Paludibaculum fermentans: one gene and its partners. The protein of the gene in region 3 interacts with the protein of the main gene of each other region in a pairwise test. Links are inferred from orthologs where the notes say so. Each region holds a gene or a part of one and is shown on either strand. Other genes may lie near its edges. The genes, in order: ctaD, dnaE and IRI77_RS06810.

Region 1 (6,585 bases), 320 kb from region 3 along the record:
GCATATTCCCTTGTTCGTGATTGCGGTGACGCCCATCGTTGCCGGTGAACTGCGCTGGCTGTGGGACGTGGCGAGGAGCAGGACGGGCCGGCGCGGCACGGCGGAGCACATCCACAAGATGGATCTGGGGATGCAGCCGCAATTCGGCCGGCATAGCGCCTGGCTGGCTGCCTGTTTCGTGATTGTGCTGCTGCTGAGGGGACCAATGGGGCTGCCGTCCAACTTCCCCGAGAAGCGGTTCCCGGTGGACCTGGTTTCCGCCAACAGGGAAACCCTGCGAAATGGACGAGTCTTCTCGACAGACGCCTGGGGCGATTTCCTGATCTACACCGGGTACCCCGGCCAGCATGTTTTCATCGATGGCCTACAGGACTTTTTTGGACCTGCCCTGGCGGAAGACTATCTGGAGATGCTGGCGGCAGGCCCGCGGACCGACGAGTTGTTCCGGCAGTGGAAGTTCGATACGGCCCTCGTGCCGGCAAAGCAGCCAATAGCCAAGTGGCTGAAGTCACAGAGCGATTGGCGGGTGGTGTCGGAGACGCCGCTGGCGGTCCTGCTGGTGAAGGAGAAATGATGCGGATTCTTCTACCGCTGTTCTGCCTCGGCGCCTTGTTGGCGCAGACACCTCGCCCCAGGGCCCGCGAAGCCGGGGTAGTCACAGGACGGCTGCCGGTTGGCCGCTGGAACGCCATCACCGACGTGGCGGGGGTGCGCGTGGGCCATGCGACGCGCGTGCGCGGCGAGAATGTTCGCACCGGCGTGACGGCGATTGTCCCTCACAGTGGGAATCTCTTCCGCGAGAAGGTGCCGGCGGCCGTTTTCGTCGGGAATGGGTTCGGCAAGCTGATGGGCTCCACGCAGGTGGAGGAACTGGGTGAACTGGAGACGCCGATCCTGCTCACCGCCACCCTAAACGTGCCTCGCGCAGCCGATGCCCTCCTGGAGTACATGCTGGGCTTGCCGGGGAATGAGCAGGTGCGCAGCATCAATGCTGTCGTGGGTGAGACAAACGACGGCTACCTGAACGACATCCGCAGCCGGCCGGTGGGTAAGGACGAAGTCTTCGCGGCGCTGCGCGGCGCCCATTCCGGGGCGGTGGAAGAAGGAGCCGTGGGCGCCGGCGCCGGCACGGTGGCCTTCGGATACAAGGGCGGCATTGGAACGTCCTCCCGCGTTCTGGGCCAGTACACGGTGGGCGTGCTGGTGCAATCAAACTATGGCGGCGACCTGATGATTGCAGGCATTCCCGTCGGCCGCGAGCTGCGCCGCGCGGGCCAGGGCTCAAAGGACGGCAGTTGCATGATCGTCATCGCGACGGACGCTCCGGTGGATGCACGGAATTTGAAGCGCATGGCGGCGCGGGCGATGCTGGGACTGGGCCGGACTGGTTCCTCGGGCTCGAATGGCAGCGGCGACTACGCCATCGCATTCTCCACGCACCGGGGCGGCTCACCGTTGGTCTCCAACGACGACATGACACCACTGTTCGAGGGCGTCATTGAAGCGACGGAAGAGGCGGTGAACAACTCGCTGTTCAAGGCGGAGACAGTGACTTCGAATGGGCACACCGTCGAGGCGCTGCCGGTGGAGCGAGTCCTCGATATCCTGCGCGCGCACAAAGTACTCAGCAAATAGAAACGCCACACTCCAAGGGGAGCATGGCGTCTTTGGATCAACGATCGGCTGACGGTTAGGGAGCCGGTGTGCCCGCGGGCTGTCCCGTGGAAGGACGGACCGGCTTGTTCAGCGGAGCCCCGGGGAACTCCAGCACAGGTTCCTTCAGGTTCGACGGCAGGATGGTTTCCCGTGTGCCCAAGTCGAACATCGTCCAGATGATGAAGATCGATAGGAACAGCAGGCCGCCGACGAAGATCACGGCGTTGAACTTGTCGTGGCGCAGGTGCATGAAGAACAGCGCGACGAGCGAAGCCTTGATAGTCGCGATGATGAGGGCGACCACCGTGTTCATGGACCCGAAGTCGATGTAGGAGGCCTGGACCGTGATGACGGTCAGCACCAGCAGGCCCAGCAGGACGGCGCCGTAGGTCTTCGGACCGGTAATGTGTGCGGCGTGCGAAGCGGATTGAGACATGGTTCCGGGTGGTCTCCTCTAGGAAATCAGATACATCAACGGGAACAGGTAGATCCAGATGAGATCGACCAGGTGCCAGTACAGTCCGGTGACATCCAGCGGCCCGTAATAATCCGGGCCGAAATCGCCCCGCACAGCCCGGAAGATCAGCCAACTGATGACGACCATGCCCAGCAGCACGTGGATACCGTGCAGGCCGGTCATCATGAAGTAGAAGCTGAAGAACAGGAACTGGCCGGGAACGGTGTCGCCCTCATGCGTGTAGTATTTGCCCGGCAGCAGCCCTTCGTGGAACTTGTGGCTGTACTCGGAATACTTGACGCCCATGAAGGTGGCGGCGCAAAGCAGGGTGATGACCAGGAACAGAATGACCAGTCCCTTGCGTGAGGTCTGCGCGGCCCAGATCGCCATCACCATGGTGAAGCTGGAAAAGAGCAGGACGATGGTGTTGATGGCGCCCATCGTGCGGTCCAGGTGGTGGTGAGCCGCCAGGAAGGCCTGCGGGTGGCTGGCATGCATGATGCCATAGCCGATGAAGAGGCCGCCGAACATCAGGATTTCCGTTACCAGGAACAGCCACATACCGATCTTGGCGGTATTGAACTGCTGGTCCATGTCACGGAAGTGATGCTGGAGGAACGGCGAGTGCCCGTGATCGGCGCTGGTCGTATGGGTCGCAGTACTCATGATATGCGTCTCTTGAAGAACTCCGTCGATCCTAGTGGATGTGCTCCTCCACGCCGACGGGCGCGGGGTTGGCACGATAGTCATAGGGGCCGTGCTGCAGGACGGGCTGGCCCTCGAAGTTGTGCGTGGTGGGCGGAGAATCGGTCTCCCACTCCAGCGTGCGGCCGCCCCAGGGGTTGGCCACCATGCTCTTGGGCTGGCGCAGCGAAGCCAGCAGGTAAGCTCCGATCAGGAACAGGCCGGAGGCCAGAATCCAGCTGCCGATGGTGGATGCCACATGGAGCGACTGGAACTCAGGCAGGTAGTTGTAATAGCGGCGCGGCATGCCGCGGCTGCCCAGCACGAACTGCGGCAGGAAGGTCGCGTTGAAGCCCAGGAACACCAGCGCGGCGCCGATGGCGGCCAGGCGCTTGTTGTACATCCGGCCGAACATCTTGGGCCACCAGTAGTGGATTCCGGCCAGGAACGCGATCAGGTTCGATCCGGCCATGACGTAGTGGAAGTGTGAGACGACGAAGTAGGTGTCGTGCAAGTGGACATCGGTGGAAAGAGCGGCCAGGAACAGGCCGGTCAGGCCGCCGATGGTGAAGATCAGCAGGAAGCTGATGGCGTGCAGCATCGGCGCTTCCAGCGAGATGGAGCCGCGCCACATGGTCGCAATCCAGTTGAACACCTTGATCGCCGAGGGGATAGCGATGAAGAAGGTGATGAAGCTGAAGATCGCGCCGGCGAACAGGCTCATGCCGGCGGTGAACATGTGATGCGCCCAGACCAGGAAGCCGAGCAGCGCAATCGCAACCGAAGAGAAGGCGATGGCCTTGTAGCCGAAGATTGTCTTCTTCGAGAAGGTGGGGATGACTTCCGAGATCACCGCGAACGCCGGCAGAATCATGATGTACACGGCCGGGTGCGAGTAGAACCAGAAGAAGTGCTGGAAGAGCACAGGATCGCCGCCCAGTTGGGGATCGAAGATACCGATGCTGAGCACGCGCTCCATGCAGAGCAGCAGCAGCGTGATGGCGAGCACCGGCGTGGCCAGGATCTGGATGAGCGCCGTGGAGTACATCCCCCAGCAGAACAGCGGCATCTCGAACCAACCCATGCCGGGCGCGCGCAGCTTGTGGATCGTGGCGATGAAGTTGACGCCCGTGAAGATCGAACTGAAGCCCAGCACGAACGCGGCCAGGACCATCAGGGTGACGCCGCCGCCAGTGGTACTGGAGTAGGGCGTGTAGAAGGTCCAACCGGTGTCGACGCCGCCCAGCGCGAGGGTCGTCACAGCCATCAGGGCGCCGGTCCAATAAACGTAGAGGCTAGCCAGGTTGAGTTTCGGGAACGCGACGTCCTTGGCGCCCAGCAGCAGGGGCAGCGCAAAGTTGCCCAGAGCCGCGGGGATCGCCGGAATGATCACCAGGAACACCATGATGGCGCCGTGCAGGGTGAACACCCGGTTGTACATCTCAGCCGTCATGATGGTCTGCTTGGGCGTCAGAAGCTCAATGCGAACCAGCAGTGCGAAGATACCGCCGACCAGAAAGAAGAAGAAGACGGACCACATGTACATCAGGCCGATGCGCTTGTGGTCGACAGTCGTCAGCCAACTGGCCAACCCTTTCGGGTCATCCAAATAGTCGCCGTGGTGAGCGGCGTGACCGTTGCCGTGGGTCGTTAAAGTATCTGCCATTCCGTTGCTCCTGTTACTTCACCGACTTGATGAACTCGATCACGCCCAGGATTTCGCGCTCGCGCAGGAGACCCTGGAACGTCGGCATGATCGGCTCGAAGCCCTGTACCACCACAGCCTGAGGCTGCAGCACAGACTGGCGGATGTAGTTGGCATCAACCGTATAAGGCTTGCCGTCCGCACCCTTGCCCGTTTCGCCCCAGATTCCCTTCCAGGAGGGGCCCTGGCCGCGGGTGCCGTCCAGAGAGTGGCACGTCGCGCAGCCCTTGTTTTCGTAGACCAGCTTGCCGAGATCCTTCAACGGCATCTTGCGAACCTGTTCGTCGCCTTCGCGCAGGAACGTCTCGTACTGCTCGGGGGTGTCGACGAAGATGCGGGCCAGCATGTCGCTATGGCCCTTGCCGCAGTATTCAGCGCAGAACACCTGCTGGACGCCCGGCTCAGTCGGGGTGAACCAGAGTTCCGTATAACGGCCCGGGATCACGTCGCGCTTCAGCCGGAAGCTGGGCACAAAGAAGCTGTGAATCACGTCTTCGGAGTGCATCACGAGCTTCACGGGCTTGTTCAGCGGCACGTGGAGATCGTTCAGTGTACGAGTACCGTCCGGATACTCGAACTGCCATACCCACTTCTTGGCGGTGACGACAATCTCCATGGAGTCGTTCGGCGGAACCCAGGCTTTGACATAGCCTTTGAAGCCCCAGAAGAAGATGCCCATCACGACGAACAGCGGGATGATGCTCCAGATGAGCTCCATCTTCGTGTTGTGCGTGATGTGCGGCGTCACCTCCTTCGCTGAGCGCCGCCGCCATTTCCGTACGGCGTACAGGATCAACGCTCCGTTGAAGAAGAAGAAGAATATGGTGAGGTAGACGATGAACATATAGAGTCCATCGACGTCACCGGCATGTGTGGCCGCCGCTTTGGGCAGCATCCAGTTCTGGAACCAATTCATTTCGCAGTCACCATAGGAGGGTGGTTGAATCCAACCCGGCGTTCACGTCGCCACAATCGAAACAGGACAAAACCGAAGATCAACAGCGCCAGCGCGCCACCGCCGCGCATGAAGTTGCGCGCGAACAGGACGTAGCCGCGGGAGGCTGGATCGTAGTGGAAGCAGTAGAGCAGAATACGGTCGCTGACGCCGAACTTCTCGCTCGCGGCTTCCGTCAGCGCCATCTGAATGTCGAACGGCTTGAAGTTGACGCCGTAGAGGTAGCGGCTGATCATGCCCTCCGGTGAGAGCACGAAGATGGCCGCCGCGTGAGCGTACTGGCCGGTGGCCGGATCCCGGCGGTAGCCGAAACCGATCTGCTTGGCCAGCTTGGCCACGTTCTCCTGATGGTCCACCAGGAAGTGCCAGCCGGAGGTCTCACGCTCGTAGGAGTTGAGGTACGACGCCTTCTTACTGCGGGCCAGGCCGAAGTTCTCAGTGGGATCAATGGAGATGGTCACCACTTCGAACTCGTTGCCGATGGTCCACTTCAGCTTGCGGAAAGCCTGCGTCTGGCCGTTCATGACCAGGTTGCAGAGCATCGGGCAGGAGTAGTAGACAAGGTTCAGGACGACCGGCTTACCTTTGCTGAAGTATTCCTTCAGCGCGTGTGGATAGCCGTCTTCCCCGATGAACTGAAGGTTGAGATCGATCTTCTGACCCAGGTGTTCGACGACATCAACGCCCGTCAGTTCCCGCGGCGTCTTCTCGTCTTCAGACTGGGCCAGCAAACCGGAAGCACCCGACATCAACAGCACGGCGGCAGGCACAACGGCCAGGCGGCGAAGACGCGTGAGCGCCTGCGCGCCGGGGCGCTGCATCCTTTCGGTTTGTGCTGTCTTCAGAGTGAGCATGAAAGAGTCCCTAATGGGCCGCCTTATGTTCCGTGGCGGCCGGCTTGGCGGGCGTGGTTGCGGGCGCCGCCGGGGCAGCGCCTGCGGGAGCGGTTCCGGCCGGTGCGGCGCCGGGTGCGGGAGCATTGGCTCCGCCGGCAGCGCCACCGGGCAGTTCATCCTTCACGGCGTACGACTTGGTGTTGTAGTTCACCTTGCCTTCGCCGAATTCCGTGGCAACGATGTCCATCGCGCGATCGATCGGGATCCGAACAATCCCCTTCTCTTTATCGAT
Region 2 (7,684 bases), 4.3 Mb from region 3 along the record:
ATGGAGGGGCAGTAGCGGGGACCGATGCCTTCAATCTGTCCACTGTAGAGCGGGGAACGCGGGATCGCCTCCTGCAGGATGCGGTGGGTCTCATCAGTGGTGTAGGCGATGTGGCATTCGATCTGGGGGCGGTCGATCCTGGTGGTGAGGAAAGAGAAAGGGGTGGGGATGGGGTCGCCCGGTTGCGGTTCGAACCGGTCCCACTGAATGGTGCGGCCATCGAGACGCGGAGGGGTGCCGGTCTTGAGGCGGGTCCACTGCAGACCGAGGCTGCGGAGGTGGTGGCCCAGGAGGTTCGACGGCGCTTCCCCGCTCCGGCCGCAGTTGGACTTGGTCTCGCCTACGTGGGCCAGGCCATTCAAAAAGGTCCCGGTGGTGACGACCACGGTGCGGGTCTGGAGCGAGCGTCCATCCGACAAGCGGATGGAGCGGACCTTGCGGCGGCCGTCCGCCAGATCGTCATACTCGATCTCGGCCACTTCGGCCTGCAGGATGCGGAGGTTCGGTTCGTGCTCCAGGGTCTCACGCATCTTGAAGCGATACTGCTTCTTATCCATCTGGGCGCGGGGGCTCCAGACAGCCGGGCCGCGACTGGTGTTCAGGAGGCGGAACTGGATCCCGATCTGATCGGCCACCTCGGCCATCACTCCACCCAGCGCGTCGACCTCCCGGACCAGGTGCCCTTTGGCGATTCCGCCAATGGCTGGGTTGCAGGACATCTGCGCGATGAGGTCGATGTTCATTGTGACCATCGCGGTGCGCAGGCCCATCCGCGAGCAGGCACGGGCCGCCTCGCATCCGGCATGTCCGGCTCCGATGATCACAACGTCGTAGTTGATCTGTCGCATTGGCAGGTGAGGGGGTTCCCAGATATCCTAGTTAATTGTAGCGAGAGGAGTTACGCTGTGAAAGTTCTGGTTCTGGGCAGCGGCGGACGCGAACACGCCATCGCTTGGCGGTTGAAGCGAAGCCCTTCTGTTTCAGAGGTTTACGTAGCGCCTGGGAACCCTGGCTGCGCGTCCGTGGCCACCTGTTTGAAGCCATCATCTTCTACACCTGTAGATTTACTACAGTTGGCGGACTCAATTGGCGCGGATCTCACCGTGGTGGGTCCGGAGGCTCCGCTGGTCGAGGGAGTCGTGGATCTCTTTGAATCCAAAGGGCGCCTGATCTTTGGGCCGACCCGGGCCGCGGCTCAGCTGGAAGGCAGCAAGATCTTCTCGAAGCGTTTCATGGAGCGGGCCGGCATTCCCACGGCCCGGTTTGTCTCGACTTCTGACCCTGCTGAAGCCCGTAAGTCATTGGATCAATTCGACTACCCCGTCGTGATCAAGGCCGACGGCCTGGCTGCCGGCAAGGGTGTCGTGATTAGTCCGGACCGCCGCCACGCGGAAGAAACCCTGGATGGGATGTTCAGCGGTGCCCTGGTGGGCTCCGCTGGCGGCAAGGTGGTCATAGAGGAGTTTCTCACCGGCGAAGAGGTGAGTTTCATAGGGCTCAGCGACGGAGAGCGTGTACTGCCCCTGGAGCCCTCGCAGGACCACAAGACCATTTTCGAGGGCGACCAGGGTCCGAACACCGGCGGCATGGGCGCCTACTCGGATTCGCGGATCCTGCCGCAGGCGCAGCGCGACCAGGTGATGCGCGACGTGATGGAGCGCACGGTCCAGCAGATGAAGGCGGAGGGTGCGCCGTTCCGCGGATTCCTGTACGCCGGGCTCATGATGACCGAACGCGGAGCGATGGTGCTGGAGTTCAACGTCCGGCTGGGCGATCCCGAGACGCAGGCGCTGCTGCATCGGATGGATTGCGACTTCGGGGCGGTGCTGCATGCGGCGGCTAGCGGGCAGGTGCGGCCCGAACTGCTCAAGTTTAAACAGGATCCTTCTGTCTGTGTGGTGCTGGCGGCGCATGGTTATCCGGGCAAGGTGCGGACGGGAGACGAGATTACCGGGATTGAGCAAGCGGAAGCGACCGGCGCGACAGTGTTCCACGCGGGCACCAGGATGGCGGACGGTAAGCTGGTCACCTCCGGCGGGCGCGTGCTGGGCGTGACGCATAGCGGCGCGACGCTGCAGGCTGCGATCGATAACGTTTACGCCGCCTGCGCGCCCATCCGGTTTGACGGGATGCAGATCCGGCGCGACATCGGAGCCAAGGGTCTGAAGCGCTGGTAAGCGCAGACGATGACCCCAGCCGGGCTGTAGAATAGATAGAAGATCCGGGGACGTAGCTCAGCTGGATAGAGCGTCCGCCTCCTAAGCGGAAGGTCGGCAGTTCGAATCTGCCCGTCCCTACCATTTCTGCCGAATTCACCGATGTCCGACAAGCCGTTCGTCCATCTACACTGCCACACCGACTACTCGCTGCTGGACGGGGCCTGCGAAATCGGCAAGCTGATGAAGCTCGCCGTGAAGCAAAACCAACCGGCGGTGGCGTTGACGGACCATGGCAACCTGTTTGGCGCCGCGGAGTTCTACTTCAAGGCGAAGGACAATGGCGTCCACCCGGTGATCGGGTGCGAAGTCTACATCACGCCGAACGACCGGCGGATCAAGGACGAAACGAACCGGCGCTACAACCATCTGGTGCTGCTGTGCGAGAACCAGGAAGGCTACCGGAACCTGATCAAGCTGGTGTCGACGGCAAGTCTCGACGGCTTCTATTACAAGCCGCGCATCGACAAGGACCTGCTGTCGCAGCACAGCAAGGGGCTGATCGCGCTGTCGGCCTGCCTGAAGGGCGACATCAACGAAACGTTGATGAACGATAAGTACGACGACGCGCAGAAGCTGGCGTACGAGTATCGCGATCTGTTCGGCAAGGACAACTTCTTCCTCGAGATCCAAGATCACGGGCTGGAAGAAGACAAGGTCGTGATGCCGCAGGTCTACCGCATGTCGCGCGAGACCGGCATTCCGCTGGTGGCGAGCAACGACGCGCACTACCTGGAGCACAGCGACCATCGCGCGCAGGACATTCTCACCTGCATCCAGTCCGGCAAGCTGGTGAGCGATGAGAAGCGCCTGAAGTTCTCCACCAACGAATTCTTCCTGAAGACGCGCGAAGAGATGATGACTATCTTCGGCGAGGTGGAAGACGCGCTGGACCGCACGTGGGACATCGCACAACGCTGCCAGGTGAAGATGGACCCGGTGAAGGAGCCCTTCCCGAAGTTCGACGTCCCGCCGGAGCAGACCATCGACAGCTACTTCGAGTACGTGGCGCGGCAGGGCTTTGAGAAGCGCCGCGGCAAGCTGGACAAGATGGCGGCGCAGGGCCAACTGCGCTTCGACATGGCCGAGTACATTGAGCGGCTGGATCGCGAAATCAAACTGATCCAGCAGATGCAGTTCTCGGGCTACTTCCTCATCGTCTGGGACTTCATCCGCTACGCGAAATCGACGGGCGTGCCGGTGGGTCCGGGCCGCGGTTCGGCCGCCGGCTCGCTGGTGAGCTTCTGCATGGGGATCACCGATGTGGATCCGCTGCACTACGGCCTGCTGTTTGAGCGCTTCCTGAATCCTGAACGCGTCAGCATGCCTGATATCGACGTGGACTTCTGTACGAACCGCCGCGGCGAGGTCATCCAGTACGTCACCGAGAAGTACGGGCGCGAGCAGGTGGCGCAGATCATCACATTCGGCACGCTGGCTCCGAAGGCCGCGATCAAGGACGTGGGCCGCGTGCTGGACATGAGCTTTGGCGAAGTGGATAAGCTTTCGAAGCTGATTCCGGCCGACCCGAAGATGACGTTGAAGAAGGCTCTCGACGAGGAGCCCGCGATCCTGGAGGCCGCCGCCAAGGATCCGAAGGTCAAAGAGATTCTCGACATCGCGCAGCGCCTGGAGGGCATGGCCCGCAACTCGGGCGTGCACGCCGCGGGCGTTGTCATCTCACCGGTGCCGCTCGCCGAGATCGTTCCTCTCTACCGCACCAACAAAGAGGAAATTGTTACCCAGTTCGAAATGTCCATGCTCGAGAAACTCGGGCTGCTCAAGATGGACTTCCTGGGTCTCACCACGCTGACCATCGTGCACGAGGCGCTGTCGCTGATCAAGAAGACGCGCGGCGAGACGCTGGTGCTGGAAGATCTGCCTCTGGACGACAAGGACGCGTATGAGCGCATCTTCGGCCAGGGCCTGACTGACGGCGTCTTCCAATTTGAATCGTCGGGCATGAAGGATGTGTTGCGGCGCTCGCATCCTGAGCGCATTGAGGACCTCATCGCCCTCAACGCCCTCTATCGTCCAGGCCCGATTCAGAACGGCTTCGTCGACGACTATGTCGATCGCAAGCTGGGCCGCAAGCCGGTCACGTACGATCTGCCCGAGTTGAAGTCGCTGCTGGAAGAAACCTACGGCCTGGTGATCTATCAGGAGCAGGTTATGCAGGTGGCGCAGCGTATCGCCGGTTACTCGCTGGGTGAAGCCGATCTTCTGCGCCGCGCGATGGGCAAGAAGAAAAAAGAGGAGATGGACAAGCAGCGCGCCCGTTTCCTCGACGGCGCGAGGAAGAACGGCCATCCGCCCAAGAAGGCCGAGGCCCTGTTCGACCTGCTGGCGAAGTTCGCCGAGTACGGGTTCAACAAGTCACACTCGGCGGCCTATGGCTATCTCGCCTATCTCACCGGCTACCTGAAGGCGCACTATACGGTGGAGTTCCTGGCGGCGCTGCTAACGTCGGAAACGGGCAACACCGATAAGGTCGTTAAGTACATCAACGAATGCCGCTCTCTGGGCATTGAGGTGCTGCAGCCCGACGTGAACCAGTCGGACCTGAACTTCACGCCAGTGGGCCGCGACAAGATCCGCTTCGGTTTGGGCGCAGTGAAGAATGTCGGCGTGGGCGCGGTGGAAGCCATTGTGAAGGCTCGCAACGAAGGCGGCGTCTTCAAGTCGCTGGACGACTTCTGTGAACGAGTTGATCTCTCGGCGGTGAATCGCCGCGTGATGGAAAGCCTGATCAAAGCGGGAGCGATGGACAGTCTGAAAGGCTACCGCTCGCAGTTGTTCGCGATCATCGAGGACTGCATCGAATCCGGCCAGCGCGCCCAGAAGGACAAGCTCAGCGGGCAGACTGGTTTGTTCGGCGAGCTCATTGGAGACGACTCTCCCTCTTCTTCGCGCGCACTGCCCAGGCTGAATGACTGGAGTCAGGCGGAGAAGCTGCGCGGCGAAAAAGAGACCATCGGCTTCTACGTCAGCGGCCACCCCCTGGACGAGTATCGGTGGAAAGTGACGGAGCTCACGTCGTACACCACCGAGAATCTGGCGGGCCTCGAAAAAGGCATGGAAATCGCGGTCTGCGGCATCCTGCGCAGCGTGCAGAGGCGGCGCAACAAGGAACAGAAGCCTTGGGCCATCACACAGCTCGAGGACTGGACTGGTTCGGTGGAAGCGTTGTGTTTCGCCACCCGCTACGAGCATCTTCAAAAAGAGATTGAAGAGGACAAAGCGGTGCTGGTGCGTGGCAAGGCGATGCCCGAGGAAGACGGCACGATCAAGCTGAACATCCAGGAGATTATTCCGCTCGAGTTGGCCCGTGTGAATTTCCCTTCGCTGGTCTCCATCCGTGTGCGGCTTTCGGCAACCGGCAACGAGAAAGCCGAAGCGTTGCAAAAGCTGTTCACGACCAAGCCGGGCGAGACCTCAGTGCGGCTGAAGCTGGAGAAGCCGAGAGACTTTGCAGTGACACTTGATGTCACGGCGCGCATCCGTCCGGATAAGGAGTTCAAGGCCGAAATCGAGCGCATCTGCGGACCGGAAGCGCTTGAAGTGATAGCCTCGTAGGAAGCATCTTTATATGAGCGATACTTCGCAAGCACGCATCGCCGATATCGAGCGCGAGATCTCGCAGCTCCAGCTCACCTCCACAGGTGCGCAGGCACAGCTCGCCGATCTCGAGGGCGAACTGAAAGCGCTGCGCGGTGAGCAAGGCGTCAATCTGGCGTGGCAGCGTGTCCAACTTGCTCGCCATCCCAAACGGCCGCACTCGCTGGACTACATCAACCGGCTCGTGCCGGACTTCACGGAAATTCACGGCGATCGATTCTACGGTGAAGATGCGGCCATTGTCGCGGGCTTCGGCACGATGCTCGGCGGCCACCCGGTAATGATGGTCGGCCTGCAGAAGGGCCGTGACACAAAGCAGAAGCTGATCCGCAATTTCGGCATGCCGAAGCCGGAAGGCTACCGCAAGGCGATGCGCGCGATGGAGATGGCGTCTAAGTTCCGGCGTCCGATCATTACTTTCCTCGATACTCCGGGGGCCTATCCGGGCATTGACGCGGAAGAGCGCGGCCAGGCCGAGGCCATTGCCTATAATCTGCGGGAGATGACCCGACTGCAGTCGCCGCTGATTGTGGTGGTGATTGGCGAAGGCGGCAGCGGCGGCGCGCTGGCGCTGGGTGTGGGCAACAAGGTGTTCATGCTGGAGAACGCGGTCTACAGCGTGATCTCTCCGGAAAGCTGCGCGGCCATCATCTATCGCGATTCCACGAAGGGTGCGCTGGCGTCCGCTGCTTTGAAGATCACGGCGAGCGACCTGGTGCGGCAGGGCCTGATCGACGGCATTATCCCCGAGCCGCTTGGCGGCGCGCAGGACGACTACGATCGAGCCGCGCAGTATCTGCACCAGACGCTGGTCGCGGCCATTGACGAACTGGCTCCGATGAGTCCGGACCAATTGATCGAACAGCGGTATCAGAAGTTCCGGCAGATGGGCAGCTTCTTCACGGAGTAGCGACGCTTGAACAAGGGCAAATTTATCCTGATGGGCGTGGTCGCCTTCTTCCTCTTCCTTGGGGTGACGACTTACCTGATGCTGGGCAATCGCAAGAACCGTGTCGAGGTGTGCATGACCTACCAGGGCCGCAACTCGTGCAAGGTCGCCTCCGGAGAATCGAAGGAAGCGGCGTTGCGTACCGCGACGGACACAGCTTGCGCGTTGATTGCCGCGGGCGTGACGGAAACACAACAATGCACGCACGGTGAGCCGGTGAGCGTGCGCTGGCTCGACTAGATGGCGTCTCCGTCTCCAGCGCCGGCGCGCGGTCTGCTCGCCGAGAACGTTCTGCTATTCCACTGGTCCGACGATCTGGTCGCGCACCGCTTGCGGCAGGTGCGGGAGTACGTCCTGGCCCAGTCCCGGCATCTGCATCGCGAGGACTTCATTGTTGTACACCCGCGCGATCTGCACCTGCTCTTTGAGGCCTACGACAGATTCTTCTTCGAGGGCCTGTGCGGCAATGCCCTGGAAGGGCAAAGTCTCAGCTTCCGGCTGTCATCGCGCATGACAAAGACTGGCGGCAAGACGACTCGTTTCACCAGCCGCACAGGCGCGGTCAGCTACGAGATCTCCGTCGCGGTGAACATGTTGTTCGACTCGTTTGAAGAGGACTCGCGTTCCGTCACCGTCTGCGGGATCGAATGCACCAATCGCTTCGCGGGCTTGCAGCGCATCTTCGAACACGAACTCGTGCACCTCATTGAGATGCTCTGTTGGGGCGAGAGCGATTGCTCGGCCGCGCGATTCCAGGGCATCACCGCCCGCCACTTCCGCCACACGGCCCATACGCACAATCTCATCACGCGTCGTGAGCAGGCTGCGGAAGCGGGCATCCGTGTGGGCTCCATGGTCAGCTTCGCCTTCGAAGGCCGCACCTACAAAGGCCGCGTGAATC
Region 3 (6,401 bases):
GAGCCCAGACGTCCTCCAGCGACATGGTGTAGGCGGTGGGATCCTTGGCCTTCTTGCCGAAGGCGCAGAGCTTGCAGGAGGCCACGCAGACGTCGGTGGGGTTGATGTGGCGGTTTACGTTGAAGTAGGTGACGTTGCCGTGCAGACGCTCGCGAACCAGGTTGGCCATGTGGCCGACGGCGAGGAGGTCGGGCGAGCGGTAGAGGGTCAGCCCGTCTTCGTAGCTGAGCCGTTCGCCGGCCTTGACCTTGTCGTAGATGGGCAGCAGGCGGCGGTCGTCGAAAGTGGGCTGAGAGAAATCAGGCAGCATAGGTGTGTCAGTTTCCCAGGAGATGCAGTCCGGGCATGGCGGAGAGGATGTCAAAGGCCCAGAAACCAAAGAATAACATGCCGACCCAGCCGTTCACGGTGAAGAAGGCGGCGTCGACACGGGAGAAGTCGTTGGCATGGACCAGAGAATGTTCGTAGAGCAGCAGGGCGGCCACCACGCCGATGCCGAGCCAGGACGAGATGCCGCCGCCCAGCGAGAGGGCCAGCAGCACCAGGCAGCCGATCATGGCGAGGTGAAAGAAACGGGCAACGATGAGCGCATTGGCGAGGCCCAGTTTGGCGGGCAGGCTGAAGAGGCCTTCGCGCTGGTCGAAGTCATAATCCTGGCAGGAGTAGATGATGTCGAAGCCGGCGGTCCAGAGGGTGACGGCAGCAGTGAGCCAGAGGATGCGCGGATTGAGCGAGCCGGTCATGGCGATCCAGGAGGCGGCCGGGGCGATGCCCAGCGCGAAGCCCAGGACCACGTGGGAGAGAGGCGTGAAGCGTTTCGTCCAGGAGTAGAAGAAGACGACGCCGAGCGCGACCGGGGCGAGGCGGAAGCAGAGCGGATTCAACATGCCGGCGGCCAGCAGGAAGACGGCCGAGGTGGCGGCGATGAAGCCCCAGGCAAAGGTCCGGCTGAGCAGCCCGGCCGGGATGTGGCGGGCCTTGGTGCGCGGATTGCGGGCGTCGATATCGGCGTCAAGGACACGGTTGAAGGCCATGGCGGCCGAGCGCGCACCCACCATGGCGACGACAATCCAGGCGAGCTTGGCCGCCATGCCGTCCAGCGGGTAGCCGATGGAGCGCCAGCCGAGCAGGGCGCCGGTGAGGGCGAAAGGCAAGGCGAACACCGAGTGCTCAAACTTGATCATGTCGAGCGTCAGGACGAGGCGGCGCCAGATGGCTGGGGGACTAAAAGTAGAGGTGGCTTGGTGCATTCCGGCTGGCAATCCAGCTACCATTTTAATCGATGCATGTAAGACGCTTCCGGATTTTCTGGCTGGCGACGGCGGCCCTGTCATTTCTGATGGCCGGCTGTGGCGGCGGCGAGAGCGGAAACGGAGTGGGTTACAACTCGCGCCAGGTGACCTTCCCGAACGGCACGAAGATCCGGGCGGAACTGGCGATTCAACCGGCGGATGTGATGCGCGGCATGAAGTTCCGCGATTCGCTGCCGGAGAACGAGGGCATGTTGTTCGTCCACCAGAAGGAGGGCAAGTACCCTTACTGGATGTTCGAAGTGAAGGTGCCGCTCGACATGATCTGGATGGATCGCCAGCATACAGTGGTTCAGCTGGTACACAAGGTGCCGCCCTGCCCCGGTCCGCAGGAGAAGTGCCTGTCGTACGGTGGGGGCTTCAACGCCGCCTACGTGTTGGAAGTGGCCGCCGGCGTGGCTGCGAAGAACAATATCAAGCCGGGCATGACGCTGGATTTCTAGAGAGGCGCAAACACCGAAATGGATCAGGATCACCTCAAGTCACTGTTGGAACAGGTGCGTTCGGGCGCGGTAGAGATTGACGCGGCGATCGAGCGCCTGCGGCACATGCCGTTCGAGAATCTGGGCTACGCCACGGTGGACCATCATCGCGCCATTCGCACCGGGATGCCGGAGGTGATCTTCGGCAAAGGCAAGACCACTGAGCAGATCCTGGGGATTGCGGAGCGACTGCTGGAGCGGGCTTCCAATGTCCTGGTGACGCGGACCAACGAAGAAGTGGCGGGCCGGATGAAGGCGTTGTACCCGGAGGCCGAGTATTTTCCCGCCTGCGGGGCGCTGCGGGTGTGGCGCGACCGGACCATGCACGGCAAGGGACCGCTGGCTGTGATCAGCGCGGGTACAACGGACATGCCCGTCGCCCTCGAAGCGGTGGTAACGGCCGAGGTGATGGGCAACGATGTGGATCAGATCCATGACGTCGGCGTGGCGGGGATTCACCGGCTCTTCGGAAACCTGGATCGCATCACAAAGGCGCGCGTGATCGTCGTGTGCGCAGGGATGGAGGGTGCCCTGCCCAGTGCCGTGGGCGGGCTCGTCAGTTGTCCAGTCATCGCGGTGCCGACCAGCGTGGGTTACGGCGCCAGCTTCCATGGACTGGCAGCGCTGCTGGGGATGCTGAATAGCTGCGCCAGCAACGTGAGCGTGGTGAACATCGACAACGGGTTCGGCGGCGGCTATGTCGCCAGCCTCATCAACCGTCTGTAGCGGCGCCAGCGGTTAGCCGGCGGCGCCCATTACACCTTGGCCAACAGCTTCGGCGAAGACGTACATTCCAAATAAGGGCGTCGGCTCTCCCCGGCCCCAGCGGCTGACTTTCCAGTCAACACGCAGGAAACGAACGTCCGGCCGGTCAGAGAGATCCACAATCAAGCTATACACACCGCAATAAAACTTCTGCGGAAAAGCGGCCAGAGGCTTGTCGCCCCAGTTTTCACCGTCCACTGAGCCGGAAATCGACAAGTCCAGGCTCTGTTGTTCAATGGTTCGATGAATCCCCAGCGTCAGGCTGATTACATCGCCTGCGGAATCGCCGATCTCGAGCGTGGGACCGGACCCGTTCTGACGGACTACCTGTTCCGGCAGGAGGAAATTCGGCAGCATCGTTTCTCCTTCAGCCAATCGAATGCACTTCAACTGCTATGACGCTTGTTAGCGTCAGTTAGTCGGCGGCACCACGGAACGCACGCTGTAAACGGCGCCCCGCCTCCTCCAGCGTCTCATACTTCTTACAGAAACAGAAGCGAATTAAGTGCGATCCCAAACCCTGCCGGCTGAAAAATGACCCTCCAGGTACACATGCAACTCCCACCGTTTCAACAAGATGACGGCTAAGGAGAACATCATCCGAATACCCGATGGATTTAATGTCGCTCATGATATAGTATGCGCCGGCGGGCCGATAGGGGGCCAATCCGGCAACTCGGAGCAGCCCCATTAGATAGTCTCGGCGCTCAGCATAATGCACTGCTAAATCAATGAAATACTTGTCAGGTAAAGATAGGGCAAACGCGCCCGCCTGCTGCAGCGGTGTGGCCGCGCCCACAGTCAGGAAGTCGTGTACCTTCCGGATGGACGTAGTGAGGTGGGGAGCCGCCAGTACCCAACCGACGCGCCACCCGGTCACTGAGAACGTCTTGGACATGGAGTTGACCAGGATGGTGCGGTCCCGCATGCCGGGCAGGGTCAGCACAGGAACGTGGACGGCGCCGTCGTACAGGATGTGCTCGTAGATCTCATCTGTGATGCAGAGGGCATCATGCTCCTGGCACAGTTCGGCAATCAACTCCAACTCCGTGCGAGTGAAAACCTTACCCGTCGGATTGTTGGGCGTATTGACGATGATGGCCTTCGTCTTTGAGTTGAAGGCAGCGCGCAGTTCGTCGGGATCAAACGTCCAGTCCGGCGCGTGCAGCGTGACATACCGCCGCTTGGCCGAGCAGAGATCCGCGTCGGGCCCGTAGTTCTCGTAGTAGGGCTCGAAGATCACGATCTCGTCGTCAGGATTCGTCGTGGCGAGCAGCGACGCGATCATGCCCTCGGTGGAGCCGCAAACGACGGTGATCTCGGTCTCGGGGTCCAGTTCCAACGCGTAGTGCCGGAGGTACTTCGCCGCAATGGCGTCGCGCAGCGGCTTGGCGCCCCAGGTGACGGCGTACTGGTTGAAGTCTTCCTCGATGGCGCGGGTGGCCGCCTCTTTGAGCTCGGCCGGCGCGGGGAAATCGGGGAACCCCTGGGCCAGGTTCACGGCGGAGTGGCGCAGGGCGAGGCGGGTCATTTCGCGGATGACACTTTCGGTGAAGTGCTCCACGCGGTGGGCGCGAAAGCGCTCAGTTGTTGGTTCGAGTGGCACTCGGCTTACCTTTTTTGGAGTTGGAGTGTTTCGACTTCCTGGTCGTCGCTTTGACTGGTGCTTTGGCGGTCTTCCTGGCCGGCGGGGCGGCAGTGATGGTGGCCGGCGGCGGGGGCGGCTCGGGCTCGATGGAATACGGTTCGTTGGCGTAGATCCGGCGGTACATCTCCGCGTTGCGCATGACGATCTGGACGTATTCGCGGGTCTGCGTAAACGGGATAGTCTCCACGAATTCGCTGGATTCGCGGAAGTCCCACCAAGAGCGCCAGACGGGCACGCGCGAGGGCCCCGCATTGTAGCCGGCGAGGGTGTCCTCGACACTGCCATTGCGGGCGGCCAACTGGTGCTGCAAATAGTAGGTCCCGATGTTGAGGTTGATATCCGGGACCTTCAGGGAGCTGGGCATGACGGCTTTGAGGCCGACGCGGCGGCCGAGTTCTCGGCCGGTGCCGGGCATCACCTGCATCAACCCCACAGCCTTGGCCACGGAGATAGCCGCCGGGTTAAACTCCGATTCCTGGCGGATCAGCGCGGCGACGAGGAAGGGATCGAGCGACCGCTCCTTCGCAAAGCGTTCGATCTTGGCGCGGTAAGGAAACGGGAAGGCGAGCTTCCAGAAGCTCTTGGGCGCGCCCTCCGCGGTCAGCCACAGGTAATCCGGGATGGTGCTCTTGATGTAGCGCAGGCCGACGTCGGGGGCTCCGCGGCGATGGGCGGTTTCGGCCAGTTCGACGGCCAGGGGGAAGCGCTTGCCGCCGTTGCGGATCCCGAAGCGCAGTTCGCCTTCGGCCCACTGGTCCAGGCCGGCACGGGCCAGCAGGCGAGCCCGCTCGATCCGGCGGCTGGTGAGTTCATCCGCGTTGAAGTCGGCCTGGCGAATGCGGTCGGGCCAGGCGATGGTGCCCAGCCAGCGTTCGGTCTCCGGCGAAGCCGCCGCGAGGGCGACCTGCGAGCGTTTCAACTGCTCCCGGGCCAGCGCGGTGTAGTAGTAGTTCGGGAAGCGGCCCAGCACCTCGTTGTAGAAGCGTTTGGCCGCCGGCAGGTCGGAAGCCGACTCGGCCAGGCGGCCCAGGTAATACAGCGCGGCGCCGGCCTTGTCGGAGGACGGGTACTGGGTGACGTGCTGGCGGAGCAGTTCGCCGGCGTTCGCCTTTCGTTCGAGATACACGCGCCAGGTGTACTTCCAGTGGCAGCCAGGCCCTTCCTCGGAGTTGGGGAAGGCCTCGGCGCAAGCCTGGAAGAGAGGCGTGAACTTCCTCCAGTCGTTGGCGACCAGGTAATTGTTAGCCGCGAGGATCAGTGCCTTCAGCCGCCAGGGTGAGGAGGGCGCCTTGGGGCCGATCTCCTGCACAGTGGCCAGCATCTCGGCATCGCGATCGAGACGGCGGTAGCAGGCGGCGAGGTAGTAAAGGCGTTCGGCTTCGGCCTCGGGATCGTCCACCTGCAGGCTGCGCAGGTAGGAGGCCGCTGTTTCCGTGCGCTTCATCTGATAGTCGGCAGCGCCCAGCCGGACGCGGGCCTGGTCTCGTTCCAGGCCGCCCAGCAGGGGGATCATGGCTTCGAGTTCGGACTTGGCGCGGGTCGCCTGGCCGCCATCGATCAGCTTTTGCGAGCGCTGCAGGCGGGCTGTGGGCATGGCCGGCGGATAACGCTCACCCAGTTCCCGTTCCAGCCCGGCCAGGGCCGTACCGGCGTCTCCAGCCTCGGCGGTCAGCGGGTAGTAGAAGTAAACAGTCTGGTACTGCACGGCTGCTGAAACTGAGTCGCCCGTGCCCGAGTAAGCCTGGGCGAATAACAAGGCGGCCTGCGGCATCGGCAACTGATCCATTGCGACGCGGCTGAGCGCCTGCAGGGCAGGTCCGAAGGAGTTCAGTTCGACCAGCGCGCGGGCCGCCATGATCGCGGCGCGGCCGGCCAGGGGCGATGCCGGAGTTTGCCGGAAGACGGGCTCCAATGCGGGCGCAACGGCGGCATAATTCCTGCTCTGCAGGTGCGCCTGGGCCGTCCAGAAGGCGAGGTAGTCGGCAATCTGGGGCAGGCGGGCAGGCAGTCCGGAAAACTGTCCCAAAGCCACCGCGGACGCATTCTTGTCCAGGGCTTCCACACCGGCTTTCAGGCGCAGGGCCGGGTCTGTCTGCGCGCCCGCGGTGAGCGCGCAGACTAAGAGCGGGATGAGCCCGCCGCCCGCGCGTTTGGCTTTAGACGAGTGGGCCCGGATATTCCGGCCCCAACAGCGAA

What was found.
Region 1: the proteins of IRI77_RS06810 (region 3) and ctaD interact in binary tests that used the Escherichia coli proteins (3 or more experiments, as listed by UniProt). The link is inferred for Paludibaculum fermentans from one-to-one orthologs.
Region 2: the proteins of IRI77_RS06810 (region 3) and dnaE interact in binary tests that used the Escherichia coli proteins (3 or more experiments, as listed by UniProt). The link is inferred for Paludibaculum fermentans from one-to-one orthologs.

What each region holds. Positions count from the first base shown.
Region 1 is NZ_CP063849.1:2,042,192-2,048,776, forward strand. The notes cover bases 2,138-5,088. They hold ctaD (cytochrome c oxidase subunit I), read right to left. Parts: upstream 4,464-5,088; coding sequence 2,811-4,463; downstream 2,138-2,810. Other genes in these bases: IRI77_RS08115 (cytochrome c oxidase subunit 3 family protein), read right to left, coding at 2,138-2,779; coxB (cytochrome c oxidase subunit II), read right to left, coding at 4,477-5,088. Also shown: IRI77_RS08100 (hypothetical protein), read left to right, coding at 1-574; IRI77_RS08105 (DmpA family aminopeptidase), read left to right, coding at 571-1,635; IRI77_RS08110 (cytochrome C oxidase subunit IV family protein), read right to left, coding at 1,691-2,092; more of IRI77_RS08115, read right to left, coding at 2,111-2,137; more of coxB, read right to left, coding at 5,089-5,418; IRI77_RS08130 (SCO family protein), read right to left, coding at 5,415-6,311; IRI77_RS08135 (hypothetical protein), read right to left, coding at 6,322-6,585. UniProt on the Escherichia coli protein: Cytochrome bo(3) ubiquinol oxidase is the terminal enzyme in the aerobic respiratory chain of E.coli that predominates when cells are grown at high aeration.
Region 2 is NZ_CP063849.1:6,022,422-6,030,105, reverse strand. The notes cover bases 1,943-5,992. They hold dnaE (DNA polymerase III subunit alpha), read left to right. Parts: upstream 1,943-2,318; coding sequence 2,319-5,792; downstream 5,793-5,992. Other genes in these bases: IRI77_RS23730 (acetyl-CoA carboxylase carboxyltransferase subunit alpha), read left to right, coding at 5,806-5,992; purD (phosphoribosylamine--glycine ligase), read left to right, coding at 1,943-2,177. Also shown: tRNA uridine-5-carboxymethylaminomethyl(34) synthesis enzyme MnmG, read right to left, coding at 1-848; more of purD, read left to right, coding at 855-1,942; more of IRI77_RS23730, read left to right, coding at 5,993-6,744; IRI77_RS23725 (hypothetical protein), read left to right, coding at 6,751-7,023; IRI77_RS23720 (SprT-like family protein), read left to right, coding at 7,024-7,684. UniProt on the Escherichia coli protein: DNA polymerase III is a complex, multichain enzyme responsible for most of the replicative synthesis in bacteria. This DNA polymerase also exhibits 3' to 5' exonuclease activity. The alpha chain is the DNA polymerase catalytic subunit.
Region 3 is NZ_CP063849.1:1,721,184-1,727,584, forward strand. What follows is about bases 2,031-4,797. They hold IRI77_RS06810 (aminotransferase class I/II-fold pyridoxal phosphate-dependent enzyme), read right to left. Parts: upstream 4,089-4,797; coding sequence 2,973-4,088; downstream 2,031-2,972. Other genes in these bases: larB (nickel pincer cofactor biosynthesis protein LarB), read left to right, coding at 2,031-2,518; IRI77_RS06805 (hypothetical protein), read right to left, coding at 2,531-2,914; IRI77_RS37900 (lytic transglycosylase domain-containing protein), read right to left, coding at 4,141-4,797. Also shown: aminofutalosine synthase MqnE, read right to left, coding at 1-310; IRI77_RS06790 (UbiA-like polyprenyltransferase), read right to left, coding at 318-1,250; IRI77_RS06795 (DUF192 domain-containing protein), read left to right, coding at 1,283-1,753; more of larB, read left to right, coding at 1,772-2,030; more of IRI77_RS37900, read right to left, coding at 4,798-6,401; IRI77_RS06815 (hypothetical protein), read right to left, coding at 6,362-6,401. UniProt on the Escherichia coli protein: Shows aminotransferase activity with methionine and histidine as substrates, and to a lesser extent also with phenylalanine.